Regions from separate parts of the Kocuria sp. HSID16901 genome, predicted to be linked through region 2. Evidence: predicted binding sites of a transcription regulator. Region 2 holds the regulator's gene; the other holds the start of a gene.
What was found. Region 2 encodes HrcA, which represses chaperone genes, less so after heat shock. Its sites were predicted from a motif close to TTNGCACTCGNNNNNNNCGAGTGCNAA; they were not measured.
Positions count from the first base shown of each region.

Region 1: a site for HrcA is predicted at 4,174-4,200, ahead of groES (co-chaperone GroES). Genes of this name have one in related genera too.

Region 1 is NZ_RBLM01000001.1:341,829-348,961, forward strand. Features, by position in the region: gene rimI (ribosomal protein S18-alanine N-acetyltransferase) at 1-449, shown strand, start outside; gene tsaD (tRNA (adenosine(37)-N6)-threonylcarbamoyltransferase complex transferase subunit TsaD) at 436-1,551, shown strand; gene D8M21_RS01675 (glutamate--cysteine ligase) at 1,594-2,742, opposite strand; gene D8M21_RS01680 (class I SAM-dependent methyltransferase) at 2,865-4,112, opposite strand; gene groES (co-chaperone GroES) at 4,342-4,638, shown strand; gene groL (chaperonin GroEL) at 4,690-6,276, shown strand; gene D8M21_RS01695 (acyltransferase family protein) at 6,804-7,133, shown strand, end outside.
Region 2 is NZ_RBLM01000002.1:434,771-441,903, forward strand. Features, by position in the region: gene D8M21_RS04175 (16S rRNA (uracil(1498)-N(3))-methyltransferase) at 1-726, opposite strand, end outside; gene dnaJ (molecular chaperone DnaJ) at 736-1,872, opposite strand; gene hrcA (heat-inducible transcriptional repressor HrcA) at 1,943-2,956, opposite strand; gene D8M21_RS04190 (DUF3097 family protein) at 3,154-4,023, shown strand; gene D8M21_RS04195 (DUF4870 domain-containing protein) at 4,170-4,589, shown strand; gene hemW (radical SAM family heme chaperone HemW) at 4,631-5,857, opposite strand; gene lepA (translation elongation factor 4) at 5,854-7,133, opposite strand, start outside.

The sequences.
Region 1 (7,133 bases), on a different contig from region 2:
AATCCGTGCACACGCTGGAATCGCGACTGTTCCCCGACGACGCGTGGCCCGTCGACATGTTTCTGGCGGAGCTGTGCCACCCTGTTCGTCGATACACGGTCGTTGAGTTCGACGGGTGCGTCGTCGCGTACGCCGGCATGATGGCCGTGGCAGAGACGGGCGACGTACAGACCATCGCCGTGGCGCCTGAGCATGAAGGCTTGGGAATCGGTCGCTGGCTCATGACACGGATGCACCACCAAGCGGTTCGCGCGGGTGCACAGGTCATGATGCTCGAAGTCCGCGCCGATAACCACCGAGCTCAAAGGCTCTACGAATCCATGGGATACAGCGCAATTCATCGTCGTCGCGGGTACTACGCGGGCGGATGCGACGCCATCATCATGCAACTCGACCTACACGGTCCGTCCGCGACCACGACGAAGGAGGCCCCCGATGCCAACCGCTGATTCTGCAGTCCAGAAGCCGATCGTTCTGGGTATCGAATCTTCGTGCGACGAGACCGGAATTGGCATCGTCGCGGGGGACACCCTCCTAACGAACACCGTGTCCTCGTCGATGGAGGACCATGTCCGATTCGGAGGCGTGATCCCCGAGATCGCCTCACGGGCCCACCTCGAAGCCATGGTACCGGCGCTCGACGCGGCGCTGGCAGAGGCCGGCCTCGAGCTGAACGACATCGACGCCATTGCGGTGACGAGTGGTCCAGGCCTGGCGGGCGCCTTGATGGTTGGGGTCAGTGCCGCCAAAGCGCTCGCCGTCGCCACGGGTAAACCCCTGTATGCAATCAATCATCTCGTGGCTCACGTGGGGGTCGGCCTCTTGGACGGCGTGGATGTTGCCCAAGGAGCCGGGGGCGACTTTCCGACCGGACTCGGTGCGCTATTAGTCTCCGGCGGTCATACCGAAATTCTCAAGGTCAATAACATCTCGTCTAACGTGCAACTGCTCGGCGCAACCTTGGACGACGCCGCAGGGGAAGCCTACGACAAGGTCGCCCGCATCTTGGGCTTGAGTTACCCGGGAGGGCCCGCGATTGACAGCGCCGCGGCGGAGGGCAACCCTGCCGCATACCGTCTGCCGCGAGGCCTGACGGCTCGCAAATATATGGGAACGCCGGAGGAGCCGGGGCCGCATCGCTACGATTTCTCCTTTTCCGGATTGAAGACGGCGGTCGCGCGCGTGGTCGAGGGGATCGAGGCAGAGGGGCTCGACGTCCCCGTGGCCGATGTCGCGGCATCCTTCCAAGAGGCGGTGGCCGAGGTCATCACGGACAAAGCCATGTTGGCGTGCACCGAGAACGGGATCGACACGCTCTTGCTCGGTGGAGGCGTTGCGGCCAATTCCCGCCTGCGGGCGCTGACAGAGCAGCGATGCGCCGACCATGGAATTCGGCTCGTCGTCCCGAAGTTGTCCTTGTGCACCGATAACGGAGCGATGGTCGCGGCATTGGGCGCTCGATTGGTCATGGGCGGGGTGGAGCCGACGGGACTCGATTTCGCCGTGGATCCGTCGCTTCCCGTGACCACCGTGTCCGTGGCCTCAGCCTAGATTCCGCCCGTTCCGTGGAGGGGAAAGCCTCCTGGGTTCGTTCTAGAGGCGGCCGGTTCGGGTCGCGCTAATGGTCGATGTGACGACGTCGCGCAGGCTCCCGCCCGATTCCTCAAAAACGCGACGTTGCCGAACATATCCGGGTCCCTGAGCCAAGATCGTGGAGATGTAGGCGAGTTCCGATGCGCATCCGAGGTCCTGGGCGATGGGCGCAAGTCGTTCGACGAGTTCTTCGAGCTCGACCCGGACGGGGCGGACGGACCCGCTGGCCGCCGTAATGACGTCGGCATCCAGCCCGTATCGAGCGGCGCGCCACTTATTTTCTTGGGCAAACCAATGGGGGAGCGACTCAACGGTCTGACCGTCGTCTACGGCACGAGAGGCCTCTTCGACGATGCACTGGGTCAGCGCGGCTACGGCCCCAATTTCGTCGATGGTGGCCAAACCATCGCACACGCGCATTTCGACGGTCCCGAATCGAGCCACCGGTCGAATATCCCAGCGATTTTCGGATTCCTCCGCGATCGTGTCAGCGGCAATTAATCCGTCGATATAGTCTGAGTACTCCGACCACGACGCGAATTGATACGGAATGCCGCTAGCCGGAAGCTGTTGGAAAATCATCGCTCGTTGAGACGCATATCCGGTGTCCACGCCTTCCCAATAGGGTGAGCTCGCCGTGAGCGCGAGAAGATGCGGGTAGTACCGAACGAGGCGCCGGACCACGGGAAGTGCCTTATCCCGTGAATCGAGACCGACGTGAACATGCACGCCATAAATGAGCATCTGGCGGCCCCAGTATTGCGTCCGATCCAGAACCTTTTGATAGCGGTCCTTGGAATTGACGGGCTGGTCGCTCCATCGAGTAAACGGATGTGTGCCCGCCGAATAGAGATCGATGCCTAGGGGGTCCGCACATTCCTGAAGTGCGCCCGCGAGCCGTTCAAGTTGCTGCGTGGCTTCGGCCACCGTGGTGCAGACGCCGGTTACGGCCTCAACAGTATTCGCCAGAAATTCCCCGGTCACCTGAGGAGCGAGGCCTTCGGGCTCGACAAACTCGCCATGTTGAGCCTTGACGGCCGCCAACAATTCGTCGGCCGCGGAAACGAGATCACCCGATTCTCGATCGGCGAGGGCAATCTCCCATTCGATGCCGAGGCTCGACTGCTGAGATGTGGAAAAGGGGATCATGAACGTCCTTGCGGCTAGAGTCAATTCATCTTAGCGGGGGAAGTGTGAGGGCACGAGGCCTTCTCGAGGGCGCGACACGCGAGATATTTTTCGACCGTCGGAACGACAATTCTCCGGATGGGCTACTCGATGCGACGCACAGAAAATACTGCGCGTCGCTCTCCGTCGGGCGAATCCCACCGGGTCAGAATCAGGGTCGCTGATTTGCCCCTGGCGGACTTTTTGATGCCAGCTAGCAGCTGAGATCGAAGAGATTCGGGCACGATGTCGACGCCGCGCTTTTTGATGGTCAAGCGGGTGATGCCGCGTTCGCGGACCCATTTCTTGAGTTGTTTGACCTTCATGGGCAGAACCTCCTCGATTTCCCACCCGGTAGCCCAGGGCACGTCCACGCGGTGATCCGATGTCACATACGCGATTCGAGGGTCGAGGAGGTGTCCTCGGGTCGCCGCCACGAGCTGATTCACAAGTCCCGCGCGGATCGCGGCACCGTCCGGCTCGTAGAGGTACTGCGCCGTGGGCCCGATGGGCTGCGTGTCGGCAGCGTCAAAATCTTCGTCAGATTCCAGTGAGGCGAGCACCGTGGGGGAGAGCGGGTCTGAGCTCAGGATCGTCGCGGCCTTTCGGACTCCCGGACGGGCGAGAGCGTTGAACCACAAAACGAGTTCGACGACGTCGCCCCCGCAACTGACCCATTCCGCTTCGGCGTTATCGGGGATAGCGGCGTGGTCCATGCCCGGGCCCATCTTGACGCCCATCGGCATGCCTCGCTCCGCCCATGCGGTGATGGCAGAAAACGGCGGCGAGAATGCCTCGGGATCGAAGAGGCGCGAGGTCGTCCCTCCTGAGGTCTCTCGACGGGCCGGGTCCAGCCAGAGCCCCTGGACGGGCCGCCCGTCGGACGTCTTAAGGTGTGAGGGGTCGAGGGACATGACGTCCGCCTCGCGAACCTCGGAGAGGGGGAAAGCCGAGAGATTGTGACGGGCGGCGGTCGCGGTGTGTGGGTCGATGTCGACGGATACCACCGCCACCCCCGCGCGAAGCAACGCGGCCGAATCCGCGCCCAAGCCGCACCCTAGGTCCGCCACGGTGTCGATCCCGGCATTGGCGAAACGGAGAGCGTGGCGGTCGGCTACGCCTCGACGCGTGGCTTGTTCGAGTCCGGTGCGCGTAAAGAGGGAGGTAGAGGCTTCGGGGCCCCACTTGGCGGTGGCGTCTCGGCGCAATTTGGCTTGGGTCAGCACGGCAGAGACGCGGTCGGGTTCCAATCCTTGATCTCTCAGCGAGGCGGAGAGCTGGAGAACTTCTGAGTCTCGGTACTCGAGTGTCTCGAGCATTGCGAGTTCGGCGGAGGAGAAGAGTTCGGGCACGCGCCCACTGTAACCAGACGAGGCGGGATCAAACGGGTTACCACCACGCTATCCGCGAAACTTAGCACTCGCCTTGACCCTGTGCTAAGGCCGGGAATAGAGTCGTGTCTAGCACTCTGGGACTTAGGGTGCTAACTGGGCCTGGCGCTCAATCGGCACCGCGACGACGGTTGGCACGCCCCACACGGCTCACGCCATTGTATTGATCCATCCAAGGAAGAAGGTCACTATGTCCGTCTCCATCAAGCCCCTCGAAGACCGCATTGTCGTTCAGCCCGTCGAGGCAGAGCAGACCACCGCATCCGGCCTCGTGATTCCGGATACCGCCAAGGAAAAGCCCCAGGAGGGCAAGGTCGTGGCCGTGGGCCCCGGCCGCGTTGACGACAAGGGCAACCGCGTTCCCGTCGACGTCCAGGAAGGCGACGTCGTCATCTACTCGAAGTACGGCGGAACCGAGGTTAAGTACTCGGGTCAGGAATTCCTCGTGCTGTCCGCGCGCGACGTGCTGGCCATTGTCGAGAAGTAAATTTCGACGCGTTCGCATCGTCCAGTAGATCCGTAAGGAGTCATGTAATTCATGGCAAAGCAGTTGGAATTTAACGATGCTGCCCGCAAGGCCCTCATGGCCGGCGTGGACAAGCTCGCCAACACGGTCAAGGTCACGTTGGGCCCGCGCGGTCGCAACGTGGTCCTCGACAAGCAGTGGGGCGCTCCCACTATCACCAACGACGGCGTGACCATCGCTCGCGAAGTTGAGCTCGACGATCCGTACGAGAACCTCGGCGCGCAGTTGGCCAAGGAAGTCGCCACCAAGACCAACGATGTCGCCGGCGACGGTACGACGACGGCCACGGTTTTGGCTCAGGCTTTCGTCAACGAAGGTCTGCGTAACGTGGCTGCCGGTGCCGCACCGAGCGAAATCCGCGTGGGCATCGAGGCTGCCGTCAAGGCGGTTTCGGAACGCCTGCGTGAGAATGCACGCGAGGTTGAGGGCGCAGAGGTCGCGCACGTTGCGGCGATCTCCGCTCAGTCCCCGCAGATCGGCGAGCTTCTGGCTCAGGCCTTTGAGAAGGTTGGCAAGGACGGCGTGATCACGATCGAGGACGGTTCCTCGACCGAAATTGAGCTGTCCGTCACCGAAGGTATGCAATTCGACAAGGGGTACTTGTCCCCGTCCTTCGTGACCGATGCCGAGCGTCAGGAAGCGGTCCTCGAGGACTCCGCGATCTTGCTCTACCAGGGCAAGATTTCGGCCATCGCCGACCTCATGCCGCTGTTGGAGAAGGTCGTACAGGCCAAAAAGCCGCTCACGATCATCGCCGAGGATGTTGAGGGTGAGGCCCTGTCCACCCTCGTCGTCAACAAGTTGCGCGGCAATCTCAACGTCGTGGCTCTCAAGGCTCCCGGTTTCGGTGATCGTCGCAAGGCGATCATGCAGGACCTGGCGATCCTGACTGGCGGTGAGGTCATCACCAGCGAGCTTGGTATTTCGCTCGATTCGGTGACCCTGGAGCAGCTGGGCTCGGCGCGTCGGGTCACGGTGACCAAGGACAACACCACCGTCGTCGACGGTGCAGGTTCCTCCGAGGCCGTTGCCGACCGTGTTGCTCAGCTCCGTTCCGAGATTGAGCGTGTGGATTCCGAATGGGACCGCGAAAAGCTCAAGGAACGTTTGGCCAAGCTGGCCGGCGGTGTGTCGGTGATCAAGGTTGGCGCGGCCACCGAGGTCGAAGCCAAGGAGCGCAAGCACCGCATCGAAGACGCCGTCTCCTCCACGCGCGCCGCGCTGGAAGAGGGCATCGTCTCCGGTGGTGGGTCGGCACTCGTCCATGCAGGCAAGGCGCTGGAAGGCGATCTTGGCCTCAAAACCGAGGACGCCCGCACCGCCGTCGACATCGTGCGCCGCTCTCTGGTTCAGCCGTTGCGTTGGATCGCCGAGAACGCAGGGCAGGACGGCTACGTCGTCGCCTCCCGCGTACAGGATCTCGAACCGGGTCATGGCTTTAACGCCGTCACCGGTGAATACGAGAACCTGATCAAGGCCGGCGTCATTGATCCCGTCAAGGTCACCCGTTCGGCCCTTGAAAACGCGGCCTCCATCGCCGCCATGGTGCTGACCACGGAGACCCTCGTGGTCGACAAGCCCGCAGAGGACGACGAGTAACCGTCGACTTTTCGGCATCGGAACGTCCCCGTCACCGCGAGGTGGCGGGGACGTTTTCTTGCGATGCAACGAGTCGTGCGGGGGCTGTGGGTCCTCAGTTGAGCGGTTGTATCGATTACTCTGGAGGAACGACCAGGACTAGGTGACGGGGACACGTCCGACGGGTTCGGCAATCCCAAAATATATTGCTTATGAAAGTTATTATGGTCACCTCCTGGTCGTGTGAAACGTGCGCCCTATCGACCGGCGTGGCCCGACATGGCACCGTTATGGGACGGTTTGACTGGTGTCCGCGATGAATCGTGGGGTGGTTAGGGAGTAGGCGATCCGCACGTTGGGCTCGCCCAAAAGTTCAGAAATTCACCGCAAGGCGAATAACATATAGCGGAGTTCTTGGCCCGGGCGGAATGCCTACGGCCGTTTCACCGAAGGTGACGCATCAACTCATCCGTGAGGTCGGTGCGTTGACCTTACCAACGTTGCAAGCTCCTCGAGGCGTATTGCCCGGGGAACAAACAGGAAGTTGCATGACACTATCTCAAGGTGATGGGGCGCCAGTAGGTTCGTCGAAAGACTCCGCGCCGCCCGAGGTTCAGCCTCGGCGCAAACGAGCATTCCGCCCAGAAATTCAGGGGTTGCGTGCCTTCGCAGTCCTCCTGGTGGCGATCTACCACATCTGGTTCGGCCGGGTATCCGGCGGTGTGGACGTCTTTCTGATGATTTCCGCGTTCCTCATGACGCTGTCCTTCACGGGCAAGATCGAGCGGGGAATCAGCATCAACTGGAAACAGTTGAGCACGTACTGGGTGCACGTCTTTAAGCGCATCATGCCTTTGGTGGCCATCATCGTTGCGGCC
Region 2 (7,133 bases):
GAGTACCGACATCGCTGCGGCGCCAGCGGTCGAGCTCCGCAGAATTTCCGATCCGAGTCGAACGCATTGGCCGCCAGCGGCCTCGAGCATGGACGCTTCGTCCGCTCCAATGCCACCCTCTGGCCCGACCACGAGGAACACAGTTCCCGAGTCATCGTTCTCTCGGGCCGTAACGGTTGTTAGAGCGACCTGTGCCTCTTCATGAAGAATGAACATCGAGTCGCCCGGCCCCAGAATATTCGTCAGCTGACGCGTGCTGTGCAATGGTTCGACCCTGGGGACTAAGGAGCGGCGCGCCTGTTTGGCCGCCGCTTCCACCGTCTTGACCCACTTGGCATGGGCTTTAGCTGCCCGGTCTCCCTTCCATCGGACGATGCTCCGCTCTGCCTGCCACGGCACGATGGCCGACGCACCCAGTTCGGTCGCCATCTCGACAGCCATCAGATCGCGGTCGCCCTTGGCCAAAGCCTGCACGAGGACGATGCCCGACGCGGGGTCCGAGTTCACCTCCGAAGCAAGCGTCAGCCTCAATCCATCCGCTTCCACAGATGTCACGGTGCAAACGGCGCGATGTCCGCGGCCGTCGACCAGGTCGATCGACTCATTCGTCGTGATCCTCTTGACGTTCTTGGCGTGGTGCCCCTCGGAGCCACCCAACGACATGGAGTCTCCGAGGGCGCGACCTTCAAGGTCACCAGGGTCAACGTAGAAAACCGGGCGTGTCATGTGATGCGCCTAGTCTTGAAATTTGTCGCGAAGTCGCGAGAAGAATCCGTGACCGGAATTCTGGACGGTTTCACCGACCGGCGATTCTTCACCACGCAGTTCCGCCAGACGACGGAGCAGATCCCGCTCCTCTTCGCTGAGTTTGGTCGGGGTTTCTACCTCGAAATGTACGACGATGTTTCCTCGCCCTGAACCTCGAAGCTTGCTCACACCGAGATCACGCAAGGTTGTAGTCTGCCCCGTTTGGGTTCCTGCCTTGACGCTCACATCTTGAGGTCCGTCGAAGGTATTCAGGGAAATGGTCGTGCCCAAAGCAGCGGCGGTCATGGGGACCGTCATGCGGGCATGCAAGTCATCGCCTTCACGGGTGAAGGTTTCATCTGGAGCAACACGAATCTCGACATACAGGTCCCCGTTCGGGCCACCACCGGTACCGGCCTCGCCTTGGCCACTCAAGCGGATACGCGTTCCTGTGGAAACGCCCGCCGGAATCTTGAGCGTGAGGGGCTTGCGCTGGCGCACGCGTCCTTCGCCGTAGCACTCCTGGCAGGGATGCTTAATAACGGTGCCAAATCCCCTACAGCTGGGGCACTCTGCGGTCGTCACGACATTGCCCAGGATCGACTGAACCTGGCGCTGGATGTGACCCTGACCGTGGCATACGGTACAGGTTTCGGGTTCGGTTCCCTTTTCCGTCCCGTGGCCGGCGCACACCGAACACGTCACCGCAGTGTCCACGGTGATTTCCTTTTCGGTGCCGAAGACCGCATCCTGGAGAGATACGCGAACGTTGATCAAGGCATCTTGGCCCTGACGGACCCTGCTTTCTGGGCCGCGAGGCGAACCTGCGCCTTGGAAAAAAGTCTCGAAAATATCGGAAAAACCGAAACCTCCACCAGATCCCGGGAACCCTCCACCGAAACCGGTGTTCGTACCGTTTTCGTTTCCGGTCGCGTCATAGATCCGGCGTTTCTCCGGGTCCGAGAGGACATCATTGGCGTGTGACACGCGCTTGAACTCCTCTGCCGCTTCAGGCGAGGGGTTCACGTCCGGGTGAAGGGTCCGTGCTTTCTTGCGGTAGGCCTTCTTGATTTCTTCCGGGCTAGCGTCTCTGGAAACGCCGAGAGTCTGGTAATGATCGCTCACTGAAGTTCCTTAATCTGCGGCCAGATGCCGCGTGGATTCCACGTTTCTACGATGTAAAGCTGCTGGGTTTTTACTCGTGCAAAATTCGGGAGAGATATCGAGCCACGGCCCTCACGGCGGACATGGTGCCTGGATAATCCATGCGTGTGGGTCCCACGACTCCGAGCTTCGATGCGAGGTCGGGCCCGTAGCCCGTTGCCACGACCGAGGCATCGGAGAGTGGGGTCTCCGCATTCTCGTGGCCAATTCGCACCGAGACCCCACGGGCATCGTTGTCGATTTCCGATAACAATCTCAACATCACCACTTGCTCCTCCAAGACGTCGAGAATGGGGGCGATGCTTCGAGTAAAGTCTTCGGTCGATTCCGCGAGGTAGGACGTTCCAGCCATCACGAGTCGTTCTTCTTGTTCTCCGCGGCCCAGGATGGCGACGGTGGCCGCCAGCAGGCTCGAAGTTTCACGATACAGCGGATCGGATTCCGCTACCGCGGATACCAAGGGCTGTTCGAGGTCACCGACGGAGCGATCCAACACCTTGTCGAGGAACTTAGCCCTCAACCGAACGACGAATTCTTCGGGCACGTCGTCAGGCACTTCGACGGCGCGTTGGCTGACTCCTCCCCTATGGGTAATCAGAACGACCAAAACTATTCGAGGGGCCATGGTCACGAACTCGAGGTGGCGGACTTTCGCACCCGTCTTCGTGGGGTATTGGACCAATGCGACCTGACGCGTCAATTGCGACAATAACCGCACTGACTTCTCCATCATTCGATCGACTTCATCGGTCGAATCGAGGAAACTCGCGATGGCTCGTCGCTCAGCGGCAGAGAGAGGCTTGATGGAAGAAATTTGGTCGACGAAGGCGCGGTATCCCTTATCCGTAGGGATACGGCCTGCGCTTGCATGGGGCGCGGTGACCATTCCCGCTTCTTCCAGCGCAGCCATGTCGTTACGCACCGTCGCGCTCGACACACCCAAGTTATGCCGTTCCACGAGAGCTTTGGAACCCACCGGCTCACGAGAATGCACGTAGTCCTCAACAATGGCGCTGAGAACTTCGAGACGTCGCGGCTGATTCACGGGTGCGTCCCCTCCTCGATGCTTCAACCATGGATGTGCCGGCCAGGTCTGGCACTTGGCCAGTCCGTCTGCTAAGTCTACGCTCGAGAACCGATCACGGAAAATATACGAGGCACGATCAGCTCTCGGCGAGCGGCCGCGATATATTGTCCACTGGCCACGAGGCCAACGTCATAAGACAGCCGTGAGGAGCACCGATGGATCGATACGGATGGGGTCCCCAGGACATCAGCGATGGCCGCATCAGTCATCGTCCGGTCGAGCCTCAGATCCTTGAGGTACGTCGCGGCATGGTCATCGAAGAAGTCCAGAGCGGATGGGTTGGTGCGGCCGTCACGTTGCGAGCCATCGGCGGTGAACGCGTGGTCGGCCTCGAAGACCGACATGGCGCCGTCCGAGAATTTCCTATGGGCTATGGATTTCTTTATGAGGGAGAACCCGTCAAACTCACCGTGCCTCAGGCTCCCACGAAGAACGCTCCTCAACGAACCCGTTCGGGGTCGGTTGCCGTTCACGGAGCGAAGGCTCGAACGGCGCGCGCCTCTCGCATGGTCGTCGAGGGTCTCCACGACGCGGAACTCATCGAGAAGGTCTGGGGTGAAGACCTCCGCATCGAAGGCATTGTGGTCGAGCCCCTTCATGGACTGGACCACGTCGCCGATTACATCCGCGAATTTCAACCGAACTCTCAACGACGGCTCGGCGTCCTCGCGGACCACCTTGTCCCCGGAAGCAAAGAGTCCAAACTTGCGGAAGAAGCAATGCGCCTGCCTGGCGCCCGCAGCAATGTGCTCTTCGTGGGGCACCCGTACGTAGACGTCTGGGAGTCCGTGAAACCCGCAACCGTCGGACTCGATGTATGGCCGACCGTGCCCCGTGGCGAAGATTGGAAAACCGGGATTCTCCAGCGAATTGGTTGGCCACATTCCACGCCCGCACAACGCGCGATCGCCTGGAAGAAGATACTATCGAGTGTCAACACATACTCAGACCTCGATCCGGGTATTCTCGGACCGGTAGAACACATTATCGATTTCCTGACCGAGCCACCGGCAAGCGCCTCGTGACTTAGCGGGCGTTGGTTGCTGGCAAGTTGATGATGGACATGGAATGGTGTCGATGAGCATGTACCGGAGCATCCTCAACACCGGTATCATCGGTACAAGTATTGTGTGACGCAATGAACGACAGGTTCGGCAGAAAAGGCGAGTTTTTGACGACCACGAGCACCAAGCAGAAACCACCGTTCGAGGGAGTATCGGCGACGCCGCAGCCCTTGAGCGTTAAAGACGACCGTTCGATGGCCACCATGGCTCATTTCGGCGGGGTCGTCGGGTGCGTTCCGTCGGCCATCATCTATGCGACCCTTCGCGCTCGTGGCCGATTTACGGCCCAAGAAGCTCGCGAAGCACTGAACTTCACTCTCGTTCCGTCGATCGTCATCGTGGTGTGCGTGGCATTGTCCGTGGTACCCGGAATCGGCTGGCTCTTCGGGCTCATTGCAGCCATCGTCTGGGTTTACCTTGCCGTTTCCGCACTCATCGCCGGAATTCACGTGAATCGCGGCAACCCGTACCAATATCGGTGGAACACTCGGGCCCTCGATTGGGTTTCCCGACGCCGCTCCCGCTGAGCCGTCTCCACGGCTGATTAGCGGCCCAGGCTAGGACGCCATCAGACGAGAAGATCCCGGACAACGGCGTCGCCCAAGAGCCTGCCCTGACGCGTCAGCCTGATTACGCCTCTCTCCAAAGCCTCCCGCTCGAGGAGTCCTTGCTGCGCCAACCAGTGCGTCTGGTCTCGGCCTTCGGGTCGGACCTTATGAGTTTCCAGCCCCTCGCGAATCCGCACCGCGAGCATGATCGTCTCCATGTAGCGAGTATCGGCATCGAGGATCTCCCTCGCTATCGCCGGCGAGTCTCCTTGGCGGACCCGCTGCGCGTACGGAAGGGGATGTTTGATATTCCACCACCGCACGCCATTGACGTGAGAGTGCGCTCCTGGGCCGATCCCCCACCAATCCTGGTTCTTCCAATAGGCCAGATTGTGCCGGGACCTCGTCGAGTCCGTCCGTGACCAGTTAGACACCTCATACCATTCGTATCCTGCCGTGTGCAGGAGCTCGTCCGCGAGGAGATACATGTCGGCCTGCTGGTCGTCGTCGACCTCAGAATAGACACCCCGAGCGATTTGCGATGCCAACTTGGTTCCTGGCTCCACGATGAGCGAATAGGCAGAAATATGATCCGGACGGTAGCTAATGGCCGCTTCTACGGATGTACGCCACTCCTCCAGCGTTTCGCCCGGCGCCCCGGATATCAGATCCACCGAGACCTCGAGGCCGACCTGTTTGGCCCATTCCACGACCTTTGGAACATTCGATGGTTCGTGAGTTCGGTCCAAGATACTCAAGATCCTCGGAACGGCAGATTGCATTCCGAAAGAGACACGAGTGAAACCTGCCTCTTTGAGGGCTTGGAGATCCTCTAGTTCTACGGAGTCTGGGTTCGCTTCGGTCGTGACTTCGGCGCCGTCTTCCAGCCCAAATACCTCCTGAGCTCGTTGAAATATGGCAACGAGGTCTTCCGTAGGAATACGGGTGGGGGTACCGCCACCGAAGAACACCGAATGCATGAGTCTTGGGGCAACTCCTGAAGCTTCCAAGATGGAGCGAGCGATATCGAGTTCCCGCAAGGCATCCTGTGCGTAGGTGAGACGTCCGACGCCATCGCCGAAATCATCCGTGGCATAGGTATTGAAGTCACAGTACCCACACCGTATGGAGCAGTACGGAACGTGAACATACAGGCTGAAAGTCCGCCCGGAGGCATTCTTCAGGACGGATTCTGGCAGACGCCCGTCCCGCGGGGCCGGGTCACCAGTGGGCTGAGCGGGGCTCACTTTTTGGGCTTATCCTTGGCCTCATCCGCTGAGCTGAGCGCCGCGACAAAGGCTTCCTGCGGCACGTCCACCCGACCGATGGTCTTCATCCGCTTCTTGCCTTCCTTTTGCTTTTCGAGCAACTTACGCTTACGCGAGATATCGCCGCCGTAGCATTTCGAGAGTACGTCTTTACGGATGGCCCGAATATTTTCACGGGCGATGATGCGCGAACCAATGGCCGCCTGGATCGGCACCTCGAACTGTTGCCTCGGAATCAGTTCCTTGAGCTTTGCCGCCATGGTTACGCCGTAGGAATACGCTTTGTCGCGATGGGTAATCGCCGAGAAGGCATCGACTCGCTCACCCTGGAGCAATATATCCACCTTGACCAGATCCGATTCTTGTTGCCCATCCAACTTCCAATCCAGGGATGCATACCCCCTGGTGCGGGACTTGAGCTGGTCAAAGAAGTCGAACACGATCTCGGCGAGTGGAAGTCGGTATCGAAGCTCCACACGTTCTTCCGAGAGGTAGTCCATTCCCCCGATTTGCCCGCGGCGCGACTGACATAGCTCCATGATGGCTCCCACAAATTCGCTGGGAGCAATGATGGTGATGGCCACCATGGGCTCTTCGATCGTCTGAAGCTTGCCCTCGGGGAATTCGCTGGGACTCGTCACCCGCATCGAGGATCCGTCTTCTTGGACGACGTCGTAGATGACGTTGGGAGCCGTGGAAATCAGGGACAGATTGAATTCACGTTCCAGGCGCTCACGAATAATTTCCAAGTGGAGCATTCCCAAGAAGCCACACCGGAATCCGAAGCCGAGGGCCGCGGATGTTTCAGGTTCATAGACCAACGCGGCGTCGTTGAGCTTGAGTTTGTCCAGCGCGTCACGCAGTACCGGGTAGTCCGAGCCGTCGATCGGGAAGAGTCCCGAAAAGACCATGGGTTTGGGGTCTTCGTAGCCACCTAGCGATTCCTCGGCGGGGTGGCGACCGTCGGTAACCGTGTCGCCCACCCTGGAGAGTCGAACATCTTTAACGCCGGTGATCAGATAGCCTACTTCGCCGACGCCGAGTCCATCTGTGGGTTGAGGCTCAGGTGAAATCACGCCGATCTCTAAGAGCTCGTGCTCGGCGCCGGTCGACATCATAGCGATGCGTTGACGTGGCGAAAGTTTGCCGTCGACGACGCGGATATAGGTCACGACGCCGCGATACGAGTCGTAGACGGAATCGAAAATCATCGCCCGTGCGGGAGCATCCGGATTTCCCTGCGGTGCCGGCAAGT